Regions from separate parts of the Paenibacillus sp. FSL H3-0310 genome, predicted to be linked through region 3. Evidence: riboswitches for the same ligand, from Rfam matches in the RefSeq annotation. Region 3 holds a riboswitch; each other region holds the start of a gene.
The links. Region 3 has a riboswitch for cyclic di-AMP ahead of MHH63_RS23955 (3D domain-containing protein). Riboswitches for the same ligand answer to the same signal wherever they lie in the genome.
Positions count from the first base shown of each region.

Region 1 (6,633 bases), on a different contig from region 3:
ATGCAGGGCACCAAGGCAGATCTAAAGCGCTCATCATGTTAGGTCATGCGGAGAGTGAAGCGCCGGGGATGAAATATTTAGCTGAAATCTTAGCAGACAAATATCCCATGCTTCCTACCCGGTTCATTGCTGAACAACCCATCTATCAGATGGTTTAATCTGGGGAAATTAAGAGTACGGAATAAATAAACATATTATGGAGAAAATGAAGGGAAACAGGTCACTGAGAAAGGAGTGTTTCAATGGAAATTCCTTTGGAGGCTGATGAAGTATTAAGTCGGATCAAAAAGCTGCAAAGCGACGGAAGCTCAATCAGTAAAAAACAAGTAAAGCAAAGCGACCCAGAGCTTATGAGAAGTGCGCTGTTCTTTTTTCCAAGCTGGGAGCATGCATTGAAAAACGCCGATCTTTTGTAGCCATAGTATTGTAAAAGGAAGCTAAGTGGACAGGGGGAGATCTCTGATTCTGCTTAGCTTTTTTCTTTTTTATGAAATCATTCGTGCTGTTCATGTGAAATAATATTAACAAGCTTGCCAAACGGATCGGGGACATAGAAACGACGAACACCCCAAGGTACAGAAACTGGCCCAATATTGGTATTGAAGATTGTCGTTTCTTATTAAATAGGAAAGTACTGGTGAATCACCCCCTTTTTCGCTTGCTTCAGAGCTGTTTTTCTAAAGAAAACGAGTAAACAAGAGCAAAAGAAAGAGAAAATGAAGAGTATGCTTAATATGAAATGAAAAGCATTGCTTTCAACATTATTTTGACCAGAGCCCTCCTTTACAAGAAAACCTTACAAGAGTATGATTCATCTCAGAACTGAGAATTATCTTAAATTTACAATTACATAAGCAATCCGCTTAATTTCCGTTTCTGGAAAGCGGGGGAACCAACAACTGGCAGCCGATGTGAGAGTCGGCACTGGTTATGGGGTGAATCCTGTTCCGGGTGCATAATATGCATCCCTGCAGGTAGGGCAACTCTCACTGCCCGAATCCGACAGCTAACCTCGTAAGCGTATGGAGAGAGGATGAATGGCGTGTTTAGTGATGAATAGCCACAGAGAATCCCTCTGTGGTTTTTTGCTGCGTTTTTAAGCAGATATAGTCGTAGAATTTATTATGAAAGAGGTGTTACCTTTGCCTATCGCTAAACTGAACGGAACTTCGCTCTATTATGAAATCAATGGAACTGGCACTCCGGTTGTGTTTATCCATGGACATGGATTAACACACAGTATGTTCAAACCACAGCTGGAGTATTTTTCCGATAAATATAAAGTGATTTTGTGCGATTTACGGGGGAATGGCAAGTCTGGTAAACTGCTGGAGGCCCCACATGAGATTATTGAGACGCAATGTCTGGATCTGATTATGCTGTTGAATGACCTAGGTATCCGTGAAGCAGTTTTTGTAGGAATCGCCTATGGTGGCTTAGTCGTTCAGCATATTGCCAAACAATATCCTGAGCGTGTAAAAGCAATTGTGGTCGCGGATAGCTTTTGTAGGACTCACGGATCAACAATAGTAGGGAAAATACAAACTATGGCAGCATATTGTAGTTTACTAATGTATTATCTCCCAAGCGAGCTGGTGTTGCCTTCGATTCGGATGATGTACCGAGAGCGCTGGAGTCTGGCCTACAATGAGATTAGAAGAGGGCTGCTGGACAAACGCCCCCGGGAGTTATATCGGCAAAGGCTGGCTACGAGCCATGTTGATTACACCAGATGTTTAAAGGCTTTTAAACGTCCCGCTTTATGTATTGTAGGGGACTTTAATGAATTTGGAGTGAATTGTATGAAGGAAATGGTGTCTCAGCTGCCGCAGGCGCAGTTGGCGATTATTCCGAACGCATTAGATCCAAGTAATCTGTGCCAGCCGGAGCAATTCAATGCGATTCTTCAGCGTTTCTTAGAGAAGCAGCAGGGTACTCAGCAGATTAGCTGATCTATAGGGAGACCTTCACAAGCGAGCGTTTAAGTGAGAAAATAGGCGTCCCATAGCCAGGGCGGAATGAGCTGGCTATGGGACGTCTTTCTGGGAAGAACTTTAGGGGAATTCTCCCTAAAATGAAGGAGATTATGGCTCCTAGAACGTAGATTAGGGAAATCCTCCCTAATAATAGGATGTTTTTAGCCATAAATGGGTATTTGCATGAATTTTTAGGGAGGAATTCCCTAAAAACCTCATTTTAAAGCGATTATCGATGAACATTAGGGAGGATTTCCCTAATATAATGGACATCCAACTAAAGGCTGGCTTATCCGTAGTGAAATCTACGAATGAGCCAGCCTTTGGTTATTTTACTAACCGATGGATGTTGAACATTTACAAGCATATTGTACCTAGAACGCCACTTAATGTCCCACCCTACCACAGCATCAAATATAGCTCACCCGACGTGGGAAAGAACGGTAGACCTAAGTAGTGATGGTAAGTGTATAGAGGAAGGCGTAACAAGCAGCACATCTGCTACTCTTGCATTTTGTACAATGCGATCTACTCGTGTAAGATTAAGATAATTCATACTAAAGGAGCTGAGTCATGATGTCTCAAGCTGAAACTATAAAACTGACTTCATTATCTTCAAAAGGGGGCTGCGGCTGCAAAATCGGTCCCGCTGATCTCATGCAGGTTATTCGCAGTCTGCCACCAACTGTTCCTAACCCGGATCTACTTGTAGGTCTGGACACTAGTGATGATGCAGGGGTGTACCGTTTAAGTGATGAATTAGCGTTAGTGCAAACTGTTGATTTTTTCACGCCGATCGTGGATGATCCCTATTCATTTGGTCAAATTGCAGCAGCCAATGCATTAAGTGATATTTATGCGATGGGTGGAAAGCCGCTTACGGTGCTTAATATTGTGGCCTTCCCTATTTCTGTTTTAGATAAAAGTATTCTCGGTGACATTTTGCGCGGTGCAGCGGATAAAGTACAGGAAGCAGGAGCTACTCTTGTGGGCGGACATTCCATCGACGATAAAGAGCCCAAATTCGGATTGGCCGTTACGGGCCTTGTGCATCCTGACAAAGTAAGAACGAATGCGAGCGCCAAGGTGGGAGACAAGCTGATTCTAACGAAGCCTATCGGTGTGGGGATCTTAACAACTTCCATTAAAAAGGATCAGCTATCTCCTGAAGAAACCACACGCCTTACGACAGTAATGTCTACTTTGAATAAAAAAGCGGCTGAAATCATGGAGCCTTATGATGTACATGCTTGTACAGATGTTACCGGATTTGGGCTACTGGGACATGCCTCGGAAATGGCTAAAGGGAGCGGCACGGGCCTGATCATTCGTCAAGGCGATGTACCGATGCTGCCAAGAGTAAGAGAGCTTGCGGAACAGGGATTTGTTCCAGGAGGCACTAAGAATAACTTTGCCCATCTGGAAGGCAGCATTCTTTATCCGGAAGAGATGGACCAACTAAGCCGCTATATTCTATGTGACGCTGTGACTTCTGGCGGATTGCTGATCTCTGTGGCCCCTGAACAAAGCGAAGATTTGCTAAAAGAGTTAGTAGATGCAGGGGTAGAAGCGGCATTGATCGGAGAGGTAACGGAAGAGCATCCGGGTCAGATTACGGTTATAGCTGCTGTGGAATAACTGTTGTATATCAGCTTAGAGCAAATTATGAAGGTTAGCCACCAGAGGAGAGAGCATATTGTTTCAGGACATTACACTGGAAGAACTTAGAGTGTTAAAAAACAAGAAGCAGATCACCATTATTGATGTTAGATCTCCTTCTGAATATAAAGATGCAACGCTGCCGGATAGTTTGAATATTCCCTTTTTTGATGATCAGGAACGGGCTGAAGTAGGGACGTTGTATAAACAGACAAGTGTGCAGGCCGCGAAAGAACGTGGTTTGGAGATTGCTGCGGCAAAACTGCCTTCTTTTGTCAAAGAATTTGCAGCGATTCAAGGAGACAAAGCTGTATTCTGCTGGAGGGGAGGTATGCGCAGCCGTACAACTGCGACCGTACTCTCTTTAATGGATATTCATGCTTACCGGCTGATAGGCGGCTATAAGGCTTATCGTAAATGGGTGCTCGACGAATTGGAGTCCTATGAATGTAAGACTAAGTCTTATGTGATTCACGGAAATACAGGCACAGGTAAAACCAATCTGTTACACCGCCTGAAGACACAGGGGTATCCTGTTCTGGATTTGGAAGGGATGGCAGGTCACCGTGGTTCTATTTTTGGTGAGATTGGTCTTCGTGCGAACAATCAAAAAACGTTCGATAGTCTTCTTTTAGAGGAGTTAATTAAGATCGGGGATTCTCCTTATGTACTATTTGAAGCGGAGAGCAAAAAGATTGGTAAGGTAGTGATGCCCCCGTTTATGGCCGAGCAAAAAGAGATCGGAACACAGATCTGGATTGAGATGCCTTTGCAAGCCAGAGTGCAGCAAATCCTTGAGGATTATCGGCCAGAAGAGTACAAGGAGCAGTGTATTTCTGCATTTCGGAGTATTAAATCCCGAATTCATATCCCTGTTGCAGCAGAAATCGAACGATGCTTGCAGGCGGATTTGTTCGGCGAAGCTGTGGCGCTGCTGTTAGAGTATTACTACGACCCTAGATACGATTATACGTCTACTCAGTATGAAGGCATTGAGAGAGTTACTTTTAAAGTGAATAATCTGGATGAAGCTGAGACTGCTGTGCGTTCTTTTTTAAAACGTCAGGAAGTATAAGTTTCGCGTTATGGTTAAAGGGGGCTTTACTAATATGATCTATTTAGATTACAACGCTACAACACCAGTAGATAAGGAAGTAGCAGAGGTTATGATCCCTTATCTTTACGGTCATTTTGGGAATCCCTCAAGCAGTCATTCTTTGGGGCGTGAAGCTAAACTCGGAATAGAGCAGGCAAGAACACAGGTGGCTGATTTCCTGAATTGTGCGCCGGGTGAGGTGCTTTTTACCAGTGGGGGTAGTGAGTCTAATAATACTGTCATTAAAGGAGTAGCCCAAACGTATCGCCATAAAGGTAATCACATTATCCTGTCTGCTATCGAGCATCCGGCGGTAATTAAACCTTGTCAGTTTCTGGAGCAGATGGGCTACACCCTCACTTATGTACCTGTTGACTCGTATGGAATGGTGCAGGTTGAGGATGTGAAAAAGCAGCTTACGGACCAAACCATTCTGGTCTCCATCATGCACTCTAATAACGAAACGGGCACGATCCAGCCGATCAAGGAAATAGCTGAGGTCTGCCACGAACGGGGTGTTCTTATTCATACAGATGCTTCACAGTCTGCGGGAAAAGTAGACCTCGATGTAGCGGATTTAGGAGTGGATTTTCTAACGCTTGCAGGCCATAAATTATATGCGCCCAAAGGCATTGGAGCATTGTACATTCGGGACGGCATTCACATTGAGCCTTTGATACACGGTGCGGGCCATGAACAGGGGCGAAGAGCGGGGACAGAAAATACACCTTACATCATTGGCTTAGGAAAAGCCTGCGAGCTTGCTGCTGACTCTGATTCTAGAGAAAGAGTTAAGCAAGTTACGGAGTATTTCTATGGAAGACTGCAGGAGTCTTTTGGCGAAAAAATTCATTTGAATGGTCATAAACACAAGCGCTTGCCTAACACCCTTAACGTTAGTTTTCTTGGAGCAGTGGGTCATGAAATTATCGATTCCCTGGAAGCTGTGGCTGCTTCAACTGGCTCGGCGTGCCATTCCGGTGAAACGTTGATTTCGCCTGTTTTAAAGGCTATGCATGTGTCGGAGAACATTGGACGGGGGGCGGTTCGTTTTAGTGTGGGACGATATACGACTACAGCGGAAATCGATGAGGTCATCGATAAGCTGAAGGTGTATTTGTTATAAGCTGAAATCGTATTAGTTGTGAGGTTCGTTTTTGCAAACAGTGACAAAGTGTGAATCCTAGTGAACGGACTATACGAATCTCACTAAATGGACTATGGTTCCCAGTGAACGGACTATGACTCCCAGTGAATGGACTATGGCTCCCAGTAAACGGAGTACGAATCTCACTAAACGGGCTATGGCTCTCAGTGAACGGAGTACGAATCTCACTAAACGGGCTATGAATCTCAGTGAATGGACTATGGTTCCCAGTGAACGGAGTAGCTATCGGACTCAGGCGCTCTTATTTGCAATATTTTCCTATTTTTGAGTTGCTATAGGACTCCATAGGCGTTATTAGTACAAAATAGACACTACTGAGCACCATTTCTGCCCAATAGCGCCTCTCAGGTCCGATAATCTCTCTAAACAGTGATAAATTAACGAATAGCGGCATCTGAGTCCGAAAGATCAAGAGTTGAATCCGCATATTACAAAAAAGCATCTGCCACCTCCTTCAAAAGGAATCGCAGATGCTTTTTTTAACTTTTTTTAGTGATTATACAATCGTAAAGCCAGCACTTGCATAACCAGTGACTGTATTTACAAGGGTAAGACCTGTAGCGGTGGCTGAGAATACCATAAGCAAACGTGTCTGTGGTGTTACAGTAAAATTGATACCATTCGTAATTCCGCTGACAAAAGTTCCAAGATTAATAGTACCGGTGATAGGTGGAAGTGGGACTGTTGCGCCTGGAATAGGAGTAAATGTGTTATTTGGTGTGGCAGATTGGTAC
Region 1 is NZ_JBBODC010000001.1:384,150-390,782, forward strand. It holds gene MHH63_RS01885 (Nif3-like dinuclear metal center hexameric protein) at 1-158, shown strand, start outside; gene MHH63_RS01890 (hypothetical protein) at 243-416, shown strand; partial or broken gene MHH63_RS01895 (glyoxalase) at 494-604, opposite strand; cyclic di-AMP (ydaO/yuaA leader) riboswitch at 851-1,037, shown strand; gene MHH63_RS01900 (alpha/beta fold hydrolase) at 1,125-1,952, shown strand; gene MHH63_RS01905 (hypothetical protein) at 2,212-2,433, shown strand; gene selD (selenide, water dikinase SelD) at 2,553-3,614, shown strand; gene mnmH (tRNA 2-selenouridine(34) synthase MnmH) at 3,673-4,710, shown strand; gene MHH63_RS01920 (cysteine desulfurase family protein) at 4,745-5,857, shown strand; gene MHH63_RS01925 (exosporium glycoprotein BclB-related protein) at 6,396-6,633, opposite strand, start outside.
Region 1: another riboswitch for cyclic di-AMP. It lies ahead of MHH63_RS01900 (alpha/beta fold hydrolase); the one in region 3 lies ahead of MHH63_RS23955 (3D domain-containing protein).

Region 2 (6,633 bases), 560 kb from region 3:
GAATCATACTCTTTTCAAGATTTTCTGTAAAAAACGGAAAATGTTCTTTTAGAGCAATTTTAACCATATCCTGCCGACTACGACTGAAAAACGAGGTAAATAGGTATTTATGGCGTGTTATCGCGCCTCTTTCTCGCTCAGCCTCAGCTTCTTGCGTTTCTACCTATAATGGGAATTTGCAGTATTTTCGCTCTAAAAAGGTGAATAAAATCACATGTATTATAGATAGCGATTAAACGCTCCAAACTCGAGTAAACAAGAGATATAGAGAGATTAGATATCAAGTAAGCGCTATCTAATGGGAAAATAGTTTTTAATTTGCATTATTTTGGCATCATTCAGGTTTTACAAGTCTTCGTGCATAAGAGTATGATTACTCCTGTTTCAACGACAATCGAATATTTGATCCGCTTAATTTCCGGTAAGGAAAGCGGGGGAACCAACAATCGGCAGCCGATGTGAGAGTCGGAAGCCGATTATGGGGTGAATCCTGTAGAGGGTGTGAGTGAGCTCGCATCTATACAGGTAGGGCGACTCTCACCGCCCGAATCCGACAGCTAACCTCGTAAGCGTATGGAGAGAGGATGAGTGCAATGTGACCGCTAGCGAGCCACAGAGGAGATCCTTTGTGGCTTTTTGCTGTGCTCTTAGAAGCAAAGCATTTATGGAGGCCTCCCCTAAGAGGTCGCTAAATTCATCATTAGCGGTATTTGTAAGGCAGCGTCTAATGACGTGACACAACCGAGCTTTAGGTTGTGCCCGAAAATGACGATAGGTCAACATCCTTTCGGAGATTTTCGTTGCCTCCTTGTTGTAAATGAGCAGGAGGAGAAAAAAAGATGACGGATCAGAATGAATATGTGCTTGTATGTGCGCCTACAAAGGCGGGAGAACATTTCATTAAACTTCTGAAGTTCAGGGGTATTAAGATGGCGGGATTAACCAACAATGTGGCTGAGAAAGCTTTACTTGAGGAGCTCGGGATTGAGCAGGTTATTCTAGTGGATACCCGTCATCAGAGCACTTGGTTTCGCCCATCGTTCCCGGTAGGCAGGGTATATCTGTTTGAGAGCAGCTTTCCGCTTTGCTGCCGCTATATTCAGATGTGCCGTACCTGGACGACACAGCCGATTTTTGTGATTACAAGTTCAATAAATCCTAGATTGGTCTATAAAAGACTTGGTGCGAGCTATGTAATCTATTCCCATAGTGGTGATGCTGATTTTCTAATCGATAGATCACCTCATCAAGGATAATGGAAGGAGTGCGGAAGATATGGTGGATCTGTATATGGTGGCTTCGTTAGCTGTAATTTACGGGTTATTTTATGGCTTTATGCGCTGGTGCGCAGGTGTAGTTGAGGATACGGGGAGGGATAAGCTGTGATTCTAGTAATCGCTGTTACCCTACTGTTGTTTATATATCTGGTTTACGCGTTGATTCATCCTGAGAAATTTTAAGGAGGGGCATTCATGGGCATTTTGCAAATAGTCGTCGTAATTGTAATTCTCATCTTGCTGGTCAAGCCGATGGGAACGTATTTATATCATGTATTTTCTAACGAACCGAATCGTACGGATCGCTGGTTTGCAGGCACAGAGAAAGGTATTTATAAGCTGATCGGCCTGAAAAAACGGGACGGAATGTCCTGGAAGAAGTATGCACTCAGCTTTGTTTTAACTAATATCGTACTGGTTGCTTTCAGTTATATTTTTCTAAGATTACAGCGGGGATTGCCGCTGAACCCGAATGGAATTGCCGATATGGAACAGACGCTTTCATTCAATACGGTGATCAGCTTTATGACCAATACGAACCTGCAGCATTATAGCGGGGAGACGGGACTATCGTATTTTTCACAAATGGCAGTCATCACGATGATGATGTTCACGTCTGCAGCGAGCGGATTTTCTGTTGCGGTTGCTTTTGTCAGAGGGATTACAGGACAGAAATCAGTCGGGAACTTTTTCGAGGACTTCGTAAAAGCACATATTCGTGTATTCATTCCATTAGCTCTGCTAGTTTCATTGGTGCTGGTAGGATTGCATGTGCCACAAACGCTCAAGCCATCGCTTGAGGTCACTACACTCGAAGGGCAGACGCAACAAATCGCTATCGGTCCAGTCGCTTCTTTGGAATCAATTAAACACTTAGGTACGAATGGTGGCGGCTTCTTCGGAGCCAATTCAGCGCATCCTTTTGAGAACCCTAATCCACTTACGAACGTTCTGGAGATTCTCTCTATGTGGATGCTGCCAGCCTCTTTGCCATATATGTACGGATTGTTTGCTAAGAACAAACGTCAGGGCTGGGTGATTTTCACAGCAATGATGACCTTGTTCGTATTACTGCTGGGATTGAATTATTATGCGGAAACCAAAGGCAATCCAGCTATCAATGCGCTGGGGATCGAGTCTTCGCAAGGCAGCATGGAAGGTAAAGAGGTGCGTTTTGGTATCCCGCAATCTTCGCTGTTCACTTCGGTAACAACGGCAGCTACGACAGGTAGTGTTAACAATATGCATGATACGCTGACACCGCTGGGTGGCATTACCCCTCTGGCCCTAATGATGCTCAACAACGTCTTCGGGGGAAAAGGTGTCGGACTAATCAATATGCTGATGTATGCCATCATGGGCGTCTTCTTATGTGGACTAATGGTCGGCAGAACACCAGAGTTTCTCGGGCGAAAGATAGAAGCCAAGGAGATGAAGCTGATTGCGATTGCTATCCTTGTGCATCCGTTCATTATCCTTGTACCAACAGCAGGTGCGTTCTTAACGGACTTGGGCAACGGTTCCATCACGAATCCCGGATTCCATGGACTTAGCCAAGTGTTATATGAATATGTCTCTTCTGCCGCGAACAATGGTTCAGGATTTGAAGGGCTTGCGGACAACACCACCTTTTGGAATGTTACAACCGGGATCGTAATGCTGCTTGGCCGTTATGTCTCTATAATCGCGATGCTGGCAGTAGCAGGCTCACTGATCCAGAAGAAGCCAGTTCCTGAGACGATTGGCACATTCCGCACAGACAATGGTCTGTTTACCGGAATTCTGATTGGTACCGTTGTAATTATCGGGGCTCTGACGTTTCTGCCGGTCATTGTGCTCGGCCCGATTGCAGAATATTTGACCTTACGGTAGGAAGAGGGAGAACAAGATGAGTACTGTAAAAAGAAAAAAGCTGCTGACGGGACCCATACTCCTAAGCGCTGTAAAGGATAGCTTTATTAAGCTTAACCCGGTGACGTTAATCAAAAATCCGGTCATGTTCGTAGTCGAAATCGGTACGATTATTGTATTGCTTATGGTACTGGCCCCCGGATATTTTAATGCAGAGAAATCGGTAGGCTTCAATATCACAGTGTTGTTCATTCTGCTATTCACAGTGCTGTTTGCCAACTTCGCTGAAGCGCTGGCTGAAGGCCGCGGGAAAGCCCAGGCGGATTCACTCAAGAAAACGAAACAGGATATCACAGCTAACAAACTCGTTGGAGGGTCTGTGAAGACCGTTTCTTCTTCCGAGCTTCGTAAAGGAGATATTGTCATCGTCAGTCAGGGAGAACTTATCCCTGGCGATGGTGAAGTAATTGAAGGGCTGGCCTCCGTAGATGAATCTGCAATTACAGGTGAATCTGCACCTGTTATTAAGGAAGCCGGCGGAGATTTTGGCTCAGTCACAGGCGGCACCCGGGTAGTCAGTGATGAGATTAAAGTCAAAATTACCAGTGATCCCGGTGAGTCATTCCTGGATCGGATGATCTCCCTCGTTGAAGGGGCGAAACGTCAAAAGACACCCAATGAAATTGCACTAAATACACTCTTGATCAGTCTGACGTTGATTTTCCTGATTGTAGTAGTGACCTTGCGGCCAATTGCTACTTATCTGGGCGTTGATCTAGATATTCCTGTTATGATCGCCTTGCTGGTCTGTCTGATCCCGACCACAATCGGGGGCCTACTCTCCGCTATCGGGATAGCAGGGATGGACCGCGTCACACAGTTTAATGTCCTTGCTATGTCAGGGAAGGCCGTTGAAGCTGCCGGCGACATTAATACAATGATTCTAGATAAGACCGGTACGATTACTTTCGGAAACCGGATGGCGAGTGATTTTGTGCCAGTTGGAGATGAAACGGAAGCTGAGCTTACGGCTTGGGCAGCTATTAGTTCGCTAAAGGATGAGACTCCGGAAGGACGTTCTGTTATTGAGCTAGCTAAGAAGCTGGAACGTAGCTATGACAGCAAACTTGCTGAAGGCGGAGAGTTCGTAGAGTTTAAGGCTGAGACCCGGATGAGTGGTATAGATCTGCGTGATGGACGATCTATTCGTAAAGGGGCAGTCGATTCCGTGAAGAAATGGGTACAGTCGAAGGGCGGAGTCATTCCCGCGAACCTCGACAGTAATTCCGATGCTATCGCTCGGATGGGGGGGACCCCGCTTGCTGTTGCGGTAGACAACCGGATTTATGGACTTATTTACTTAAAGGATACAGTTAAGCCAGGCATGAAAGAGCGGTTTGATGAGCTGCGAAAAATGGGAATCAAAACTATCATGTGTACAGGGGACAATCCGCTGACCGCAGCTACTATTGCCCGTGAAGCAGGGGTAGATGATTTTATTGCAGAGAGTACACCTGAGGATAAAATAGCAGTTATCCGCCGCGAGCAGAACGAAGGCAAGCTGGTGGCAATGACTGGTGATGGTACGAATGACGCACCTGCCCTTGCCCAAGCTGATGTGGGCTTAGCGATGAACAGCGGGACTACAGCCGCTAAGGAAGCAGCAAACATGGTTGATCTGGACTCCGATCCCTCGAAGATCATTGAGGTTGTAGCTATTGGTAAACAGCTACTGATGACGCGGGGCGCGTTGACAACGTTCAGTATTGCGAATGATATCGCTAAATACTTCGCAATTATTCCGGCAATGTTCATGCTCGCTATTCCTGAAATGGAAGCCCTGAATGTCATGGGATTGGGTTCACCTAGCTCGGCAATTATATCTGCATTAATATTTAATGCGATTATTATTCCGCTGCTGATCCCATTGGCTATGAAAGGTGTCTCGTATAAAGCGATGAGTTCTACGAAGCTGCTGGGACGTAATATTTTTATCTATGGTTTAGGTGGAGTAGTCGTTCCTTTTGCGGGCATCAAACTTATTGATTTGCTCGTAAGTGTATGGATATAACAACGGATTGACTAATCATTGAAAGGGTGAAAGCATCGTGAATAACAGAAAATCGATTGCGGACGCTGAAGAACAGTTGTCATCATCGAAGGGTGCTAATTTCTTTATTATATTACGGCTATGTCTAGTGTTTGTTGTTCTTTGCGGAGTGATTTATCCTCTGACTACTACAGCGATTGCTCAAGTTCTGATGCCATCGCAAGCAAACGGCAGTCAGCTGAAGAATGACGCTGGAGTAGTTGTGGGCTCAGAACTCATCGGGCAAAGCTTTACGGACCCGGCATTATTCCATGGCCGTGTATCCAGCATTGATTATAAAGCGGAAGCTTCAGGCTCCAATAACTACGGCCCATCCAACCTGGATATGCTGCAGCGGACGAAGGATTCCATTACACAGTGGCAGCTGGATAATCCGGATGTGCCTGTAAACAAGCTGCCGGTTGATTTAGTAACCAACTCAGGTTCAGGTCTTGATCCGCATATCACTCCTGCGTCAGCAATCGTGCAGATTCCCCGGATCAGTAATTTGACCGGGATTCCAGCTACGCAGCTGGAAGAGCTAGTGAATAAGCAGACCGAAGGTCGCGATCTAGGGCTGTTTGGTGAAAAGCGGATAAATGTTCTGAAGCTGAACATGGAGCTGCAGAAATTAACGAACAAATAAATATAGCTAATATCCCTGCCCGATTGTTCAAACTGGGTCAGGGATATCTTGCTTTCTGGCATAGAAGAGTGAATGGATGAACGGGTTATTAAGGAGTGGTCTTGATGGGAACATATCGGAGGAAGACGCCGGAGGAACTGCTGCTCTCTATTTATGAGCTGCATCGTGGACGCCTGAAGATCTATATAGGTCCGGTCAGTGGATCAGGCAAGACCTATCAGATGCTGCGTGAGGGTCAGGCGCTGAAAGCACAGGGCATCGATGTTGTAATCTGTGCGGTTTCAACCAACCAGAGTCCAGAAACAAGGGATCAGCTGGGTGACTTGGAACGGATTCCAAGTATTCATTGGTTTCAGAAGGAGATCGAGAAGAAGGATCTGGACGTGGAGGCCATTGTGGCACGTAATCCAGAGGTTGTACTGACCGATGGATTGGCTCATCATAATCGCGAGGGTGCGGAGAGATCAACTAGGCTGGAGGATATCAAATATTTATTGGGCTGTGGAATTAGTGTCATCACAACTGTAAACGTATACGAGCTGGAGGGCGCAGCAGATCTAGCGCGGAAGTGGACGGGGATTGAGGTGGAATATTCCTTGCCCGCGGAAGTGCTCACCCTTGCAGATGATATCGTTCTAATTGATGTGACTCCGGAAAAGATACTTCAACGTTTGTCCGAAGGACATTTGGGCAAGAAGCAGCGGACTTCGCTTTTTAACAAAGGGAATCTAAGCAAGCTGCGGGAGCTGGCGCTGAGAATGGTTGCGGAG
Region 2 is NZ_JBBODC010000002.1:457,358-463,990, reverse strand. It holds cyclic di-AMP (ydaO/yuaA leader) riboswitch at 399-588, shown strand; gene MHH63_RS21480 (hypothetical protein) at 840-1,256, shown strand; gene kdpF (K(+)-transporting ATPase subunit F) at 1,383-1,460, shown strand; gene kdpA (potassium-transporting ATPase subunit KdpA) at 1,473-3,149, shown strand; gene kdpB (potassium-transporting ATPase subunit KdpB) at 3,166-5,199, shown strand; gene kdpC (potassium-transporting ATPase subunit KdpC) at 5,276-5,863, shown strand; gene MHH63_RS21460 (histidine kinase) at 5,968-6,633, shown strand, end outside.
Region 2: another riboswitch for cyclic di-AMP. It lies ahead of MHH63_RS21480 (hypothetical protein); the one in region 3 lies ahead of MHH63_RS23955 (3D domain-containing protein).

Region 3 (6,633 bases):
GTACGACATAATTACTTATTATATACTGATATTAGTTAAAATCATATTAAATTATTAGAAGGAGTTGATCTCATGAAGCAGCCGCTCACGGAAGAAAAAGTTTTCAAGGATCCCGTTCATAATTATATTCACGTACAGGATACGATTATTTGGCGACTAATTAATACAAAAGAATTTCAGCGTTTACGCCGGATTCGCCAGTTAGGTACCTCATATCTCACTTTTCATGGTGCAGAGCATAGTCGTTTTTCTCATTCTTTAGGAGTATATGAAATTACACGCAGAATCATTTCGCAATTTGAGCGCAGCGGGTATAAGGATTGGATTCCTGAAGAAAGTTTGCTTACTTTGTGTGCGGCTTTGCTGCATGATTTAGGGCATGGTCCATTTTCACATTCTATAGAAGAAGCTTTTGAAATGAACCATGAGGATTGGACCTGCCGAATTATTTTGGAGGACACGGAGATCACCGAAATATTGCGTGATGTGGAGGAAGATTTTCCTCGTAAAGTAGCCTCAGTTATCTCTAAGACATATGAGCATGAAATTGTTGTCAATTTGGTTTCCAGTCCGCTGGATGCTGATCGTATGGATTATTTGCTGCGTGATGCGTACTATACAGGTGTAAACTATGGAACCATCGACATTGATCGGATTTTGAGAATGCTTCGTCCTTATAATGGGCGGATTGTAGTAAAAGAATCAGGTATGCATGCCATTGAAGATTATTTAATGTCGCGTTATCAAATGTACTGGCAGGTATATTTTCATCCGGTGACGCGCAGCTCTGAAATTATTTTGCGTCAAATCTTCCGTAGAGCTAAAGAATTGTTCCAAGAGGGGTACAAATTTCGCTTTATGATCGCTCCGCTGGAAGATCTCTTTCGAGGAGAAGTAACAGTGAAGCAATATTTAATGCTTGATGAGGCACTGGTACAGACTGCTTTTATGCAATGGACACTTGAAGAAGATGAGTTATTAAGCGACTTGTGTACCCGTTTTATTCATCGTAAACTGTATAAATATGTAGAGATCGAGAATTTGGATACAGATATGATTACGGAAATCCGCAGCAGTTTTGCGGGAGCGGGACTTAACCCAGAATATGACTTAGAGATTGATTATCCGACAGATTTGCCTTATGATGTGTTCCGTCCAGGAGCAGCCTTCGACAATAATCAAATTTTACTGCTTGATCGCAATGAGCAATTGCGGGAAATTTCAGAGGTATCGGATATTGTGCGCTCAATAAGCGGAATTCATCGTGGCAGATATCACCTATATTTCCCACAGGATAAGCTGAAAAAAGCCCTTACACGGTTGCCCTCTTCTGTAGCAGAGATTTTTGCAAAATAATACAAATATTTATGGAACTATTGATAAAAACAACAAGGAGTGAGCTTTAAAATGTATCTGTTCGACACACATACACATTTAGATGCGCCTCAATTCGACGAGGATCGCGAGGAAGTTATAGCTCGTGCAGTAGAGGCCGGAGTTAGCAAGATGATCAATATTGGATTTAATCGGGAAACGATCCCTTCAACGATGAAGCTGGCTGAATCTTATGATTATATTTATGCAGCGGTGGGCTGGCATCCACAGGATGCGATTGATATGAAAGAGGGGGACCTCGATTGGATCGCCTCTCTTTGCAGCCATGAGAAAGTGGTGGCCATCGGAGAGATTGGGTTGGATTATTATTGGGATACCTCTCCCAAGGATGTGCAGCAGGAGGTCTTCCGCAAACAAATTGGACTAGCCCGTGAACTAAAAATGCCAATCTGCATACATGACCGTGATGCCCATGAAGATGTCGTACGGATTTTACGGGAGGAAAAAGCAAATGAAATTGGTGGCGTAATGCATTCTTTCTCAGGCAGCTGGGAAACCGCAAAAATGTGTCTAGATCTAGGATTTCATTTGTCATTTGGAGGACCGATCACGTTCAAAAATGCCAGAGTGCCTAAAGAGGTGCTTGCACAGACGCCATTGGACCGATTATTGATCGAAACAGACGCTCCATATTTGACTCCACACCCCTTCCGAGGCAAGCGAAATGAGAGTGCTCATGTGAAGTTAGTAGCAGAGGCTGCGGCTGAAATTAAAGGGTTAACATGGGAAGAATTGGCTAAAATTACGTATGCGAACGCACTGGAACGATTTGGGATTGTCTGAAAACAGGAGTAAAACGGGTGAAAAATAGAGAATGGCCGATATATTAAACTTTTTTAATATAAAAACGGCTGATTATTACAATATTTTAACCATATATTTGCGTAAACGTGGTTGAATCGTCCTTTACAACATGCATCAAAACAGGATATCATCTTTTCAGTGATGTGAGCTGTTGTTATTGTGACAGCCATTGATTCATGGATCGTCTCGCTGAGTCTCCGTATGGAGAACGGGGGAACCAATATTGAACTGCCGCATGCCTGTATCTTGAATACGACTAGGAATTGCCGCAGAACAATATTTGATTTCTTCACGTGGTCTTTGGGGTGAATTTAAGGGCAACCGCCGTGAGCGGGTGACCTGAAATAGGGCGTCTCTCTTTCGTCCGAACCCGACAGCTAACCCCGTAAGCGCAAGTAAGAGAGGCAACCTCGTGCACAAACATTCCCGCGTATTCTGACATCGGAGAAGCCACGAAAGAGTCCTCAAGAGAACTCTTTTTAGGCTTCTTTATTTTTGAATAAACTGAATGTTGCCCGCATACTGTTATATAACAGGTGTAGGAGTAGCTGTGCCGAGCAGGCGATCCATGAGCAGGAGACGCTAAGTTAATACGTGCGTATCCTGTGACAATCTCAAATAGTTTCGTCAAAGAAATTCAGTCCTCATGATATACAAATTGACGACGAGGCTATGTAAGGAGGATGGAGAGAATGGGCTTATTCCAACCAGAGGTATCCCATGATTCGCAGTCATCCAGCAGGTCTTTCGCATTACGGTGGGAGCAAGTAAATACTCGCGTACTTTTACTTGCAGGTGTGATTTCAATCGCAATCGCGCTGTTAATTCTGCTGTACGTACACGGTCAAAGTAATAAACAATTAGTTTTAGTAATAGACGGGCAAACACAGACACTTGAAACGCGAGAAGCACTTCTTGGTGATGTGTTGGAGAAAGAGCAAATTTCGCTGCAGCCGCATGATGAATTATCTTTAGGTCTGAGTGATGAAATAAAAGACGGTGACCGTGTCGTTATCAATCGTGCGCAGAAATTTAGCCTTACTGCGGACGGAGCAACAAAAACGTTATATACGACCGAAGACACTATCGGTCAAGCGATTGACAAACTGGGTATCAACCTAGAAGGCTATGATAAGATTTTTCCTTCGTTAGACACCACCATCTCTGCTGACATGGAGATTAAGATCGTTCGTATCAACAAGCAAACGGTACAGCGAACAACTAACTTACCTTTCCGTGTTATTAAGACAGCAGATCCCTCCCTTACTGTGGGAACAGTTAGAGTGGCACAGGCAGGCAAACCAGGCGTCATGGTTCAGCATATTGAAAAGATCTATCAAGACGGAGAACTGGCCTCTATGCGCATGATCGGCAAGGAAGTACAAACGGTAACAAAAGATAAGATCATTGCCGTTGGTACTAAAGCACTTCCTAAGCCTACTGTAGTTGCTAAAGCTACAACAACTTCCAAATCAAGCACTACCTCCAAAACGACTAAAGTTAGCGCTAAGACTAAGAACGTCACAAGCAAGGCTGGCGTAGACTTTGAGTACAAGAAGATGATTAAGAACGTCTCCATGACAGCTTATTCGTCAGAAGAGCCAGGGATAGGTACTAAAACTGCCTCCGGAACACGCGTAACGGAAGGTCGTACAATTGCAGTAGATCCGAATGTAATTCCTATTGGCTGGTGGGTTTATATCGATGGGCTTGGATTCCGCCGTGCAGAGGATACTGGCGGTGCCATTAAAGGCAATAAAGTGGATGTCTATTATGATTCCCTGAGCCATGCTCGTAATTTCGGCCGTAAATCACGTACCGTTTATGTGATTGGACCTGTGAAACCAGAGCTTAACTAGAACTGAAGCTTTTGCAAAAAATCCTTTGATAAGCTATAGTGATGATAACCGTTAAGGAACGCTGGATGATCATTTCGTTGATCGCAGAGCAACCGCTCATCACTTATACATTCTTTAACCAAAAGAAGAGGAGCGAATCCTCTTCTTTTTGCTTTTTTTGGAAGGAGTCAAGAAATATGATTAAGGAATTAATCGTCGTTGAAGGCAAAAGCGATACCGTAGCCATTAAGCGTGCTGTAGAAGCGGATACCATTGAGACAGGCGGCTCTGCTGTAAACCGGACTGTAATTGCTAAGATCGCGCTTGCTATGGAACGTAGAGGGGTTATTATTCTTACGGACCCGGACCATGCTGGGGAGCGAATTCGTAAAATCGTTTCAGCGAAGGTGCCGGGCTGCAAGCATGCTTTTATTCCAGAGAAGGACGCAACTCGAAAAGGGGATATCGGTGTAGAGAATGCATCGCCAGAGGCGATTCGTCATGCGCTGCGTAATGTACATACCTCTTTTGAAGGAGCACCTGCTTTGATTGGTATTGATGATCTTATGGCCGCTGGAATGCTTGTACACCCTCGGGCTGCTGAAAGACGTATGGCACTTGGTAATTTGCTTGGAATCGGATATTGTAACGGCAAACAGCTGTACAAGCGGCTGGCGATGTTTGGGATTACGCGGGAGGAATTTGCCGGGGCTCTCGCCCAAATTGATCAGGGAGGCATTACTTCATGAGTGGTAGAGAGGAAATTTCGACTCCAAAACGGACCAAAGAGATTATTCAACGTTATGGATTCAAGTTCAAGAAAAGCCTGGGACAGAATTTTTTGATTGATCAGAATATTTTGGACAAGATTGTAGACGCTGCTGGACTAGATAGCGATTCTGGGGCGCTGGAGATCGGGCCGGGAATTGGAGCGCTGACGGAGCGTCTGGCACTAACAGCGGGTGCTGTAACTGCCGTAGAGATTGACCGTAGACTGATTCCAATATTAAAAGACGTACTTTCCCCCTATCCCCATGTTAAGGTTCGTAACGATGATGTCCTCAATGTGAACTTGCAGGAAATGTTCAAGGAAGATTTCACCACTGTGAACAAGGTCAGTGTGGTTGCTAACCTGCCTTATTATGTGACTACTCCGATTCTGATGAAGCTGCTCGAAGAGAAGCTTCCCCTTGATAACATCGTTGTAATGATTCAGAAGGAGGTTGCGGAGCGTATGGCTGCATCTCCAGGTGGAAAGGAATACGGAAGTCTTAGCATTGCCGTGCAGTACTACAGCGAGCCTGAGCTCGTCTGTATCGTGCCACGTACGGTATTCATCCCTCAACCTAATGTGGAGTCTGCTGTTATCCGTCTGAAGGTTAGAGAGCATCCTCCGGTAAAGGTGGAGAGTGAGAAGCATTTCTTTGAAGTGGTTCACGCTTCTTTCACACAGCGCCGCAAGACGATTGCTAACAATCTGAAGGCTCGTTACTTCCCTGAACAAGGACGTGAGCAGCTGGAGGCTTTACTCGCAGAAGCGGGTATTGAACCGACCCGTCGCGGAGAAACACTCAGTCTTGAAGAATACGCCCGCTTAAGCGGTGTTTTGCTAGCCGCTGGAATTGAATAAGCAATAGGAAACGGTTGTTGTCTTAAGGACGACAACCGTTTCTCGTAGAAATATAAGGATGTTATTCTGGTGGAGCATTATACATTCTTATATTTTAAAAATATGTTGAGTTATGAACCAACTGAGGCCTTTGCCCATACGATGGGGTAGAGGTGGTGGTTGTAATGAATTTAGGAGACTTGGTCGTTCGCAAATCTTATGGCGGTGATTTAACATTTCGTGTAGATAATATTGTGCAGGATAGAGCCGTCATTAAAGGCACAGATTTCCGCCTGTTGGCGGATTCTCCTCTGGATGACCTGGTTCAAGTGCCTCCTACCCGAATAACGGAACGGGGACAGCAAGCACAGATCAAAGCGAAGGAATCACTGACACAGCTGCGGAAGGACCGTCAGGAGCAAAGTCAGCGGAGCGGGGGAACCCTAACAGAGGGGACATGGGCTCCACCGTCCAAGGAAGCTCCTTATTTTGAAGTGCCAGGTAAAGTACTGCATCTGGATGGCGATCCGGCATATTTGAATAAGAGCCTTAGCTTATACGAGCAGCTGCGGATTCCCGCTGAAGGGCATCATGTTCATGAATCTGCAATGGCTGATACGTTATACCGGCTGTTGCCCCGTGTACGCCCAGATATTGTAGTGATCACTGGTCATGATGGGGTACTGAAGCAACAGCATACTTACGATCTGTATAGTCTGAATAGCTATAAAAATTCGCAAAACTTTATAGCTGCTATTAGGGTAGCTAGGGAGTATGAGCGGAATTTTGATGCGTTGACTATTGTTGCCGGTGCTTGTCAATCTCATTTCGAGGCCTTACTTGGAGCTGGAGCTAATTTTGCCAGTTCACCTGGTCGAATTTTGATCCATGCTCTGGATCCCGTGTATGTAGCAGCAAAATCATCCTTTACTTCCATCAGGGATACTGTAAATCTTAGCGATGTTCTGAATAATACCATCAGCGGTA
Region 3 is NZ_JBBODC010000002.1:1,016,319-1,022,951, reverse strand. It holds gene MHH63_RS23965 (HD domain-containing protein) at 73-1,356, shown strand; gene MHH63_RS23960 (TatD family hydrolase) at 1,408-2,178, shown strand; cyclic di-AMP (ydaO/yuaA leader) riboswitch at 2,377-2,606, shown strand; gene MHH63_RS23955 (3D domain-containing protein) at 2,892-4,058, shown strand; gene rnmV (ribonuclease M5) at 4,235-4,786, shown strand; gene rsmA (16S rRNA (adenine(1518)-N(6)/adenine(1519)-N(6))-dimethyltransferase RsmA) at 4,783-5,667, shown strand; gene yabG (sporulation peptidase YabG) at 5,832-6,633, shown strand, end outside.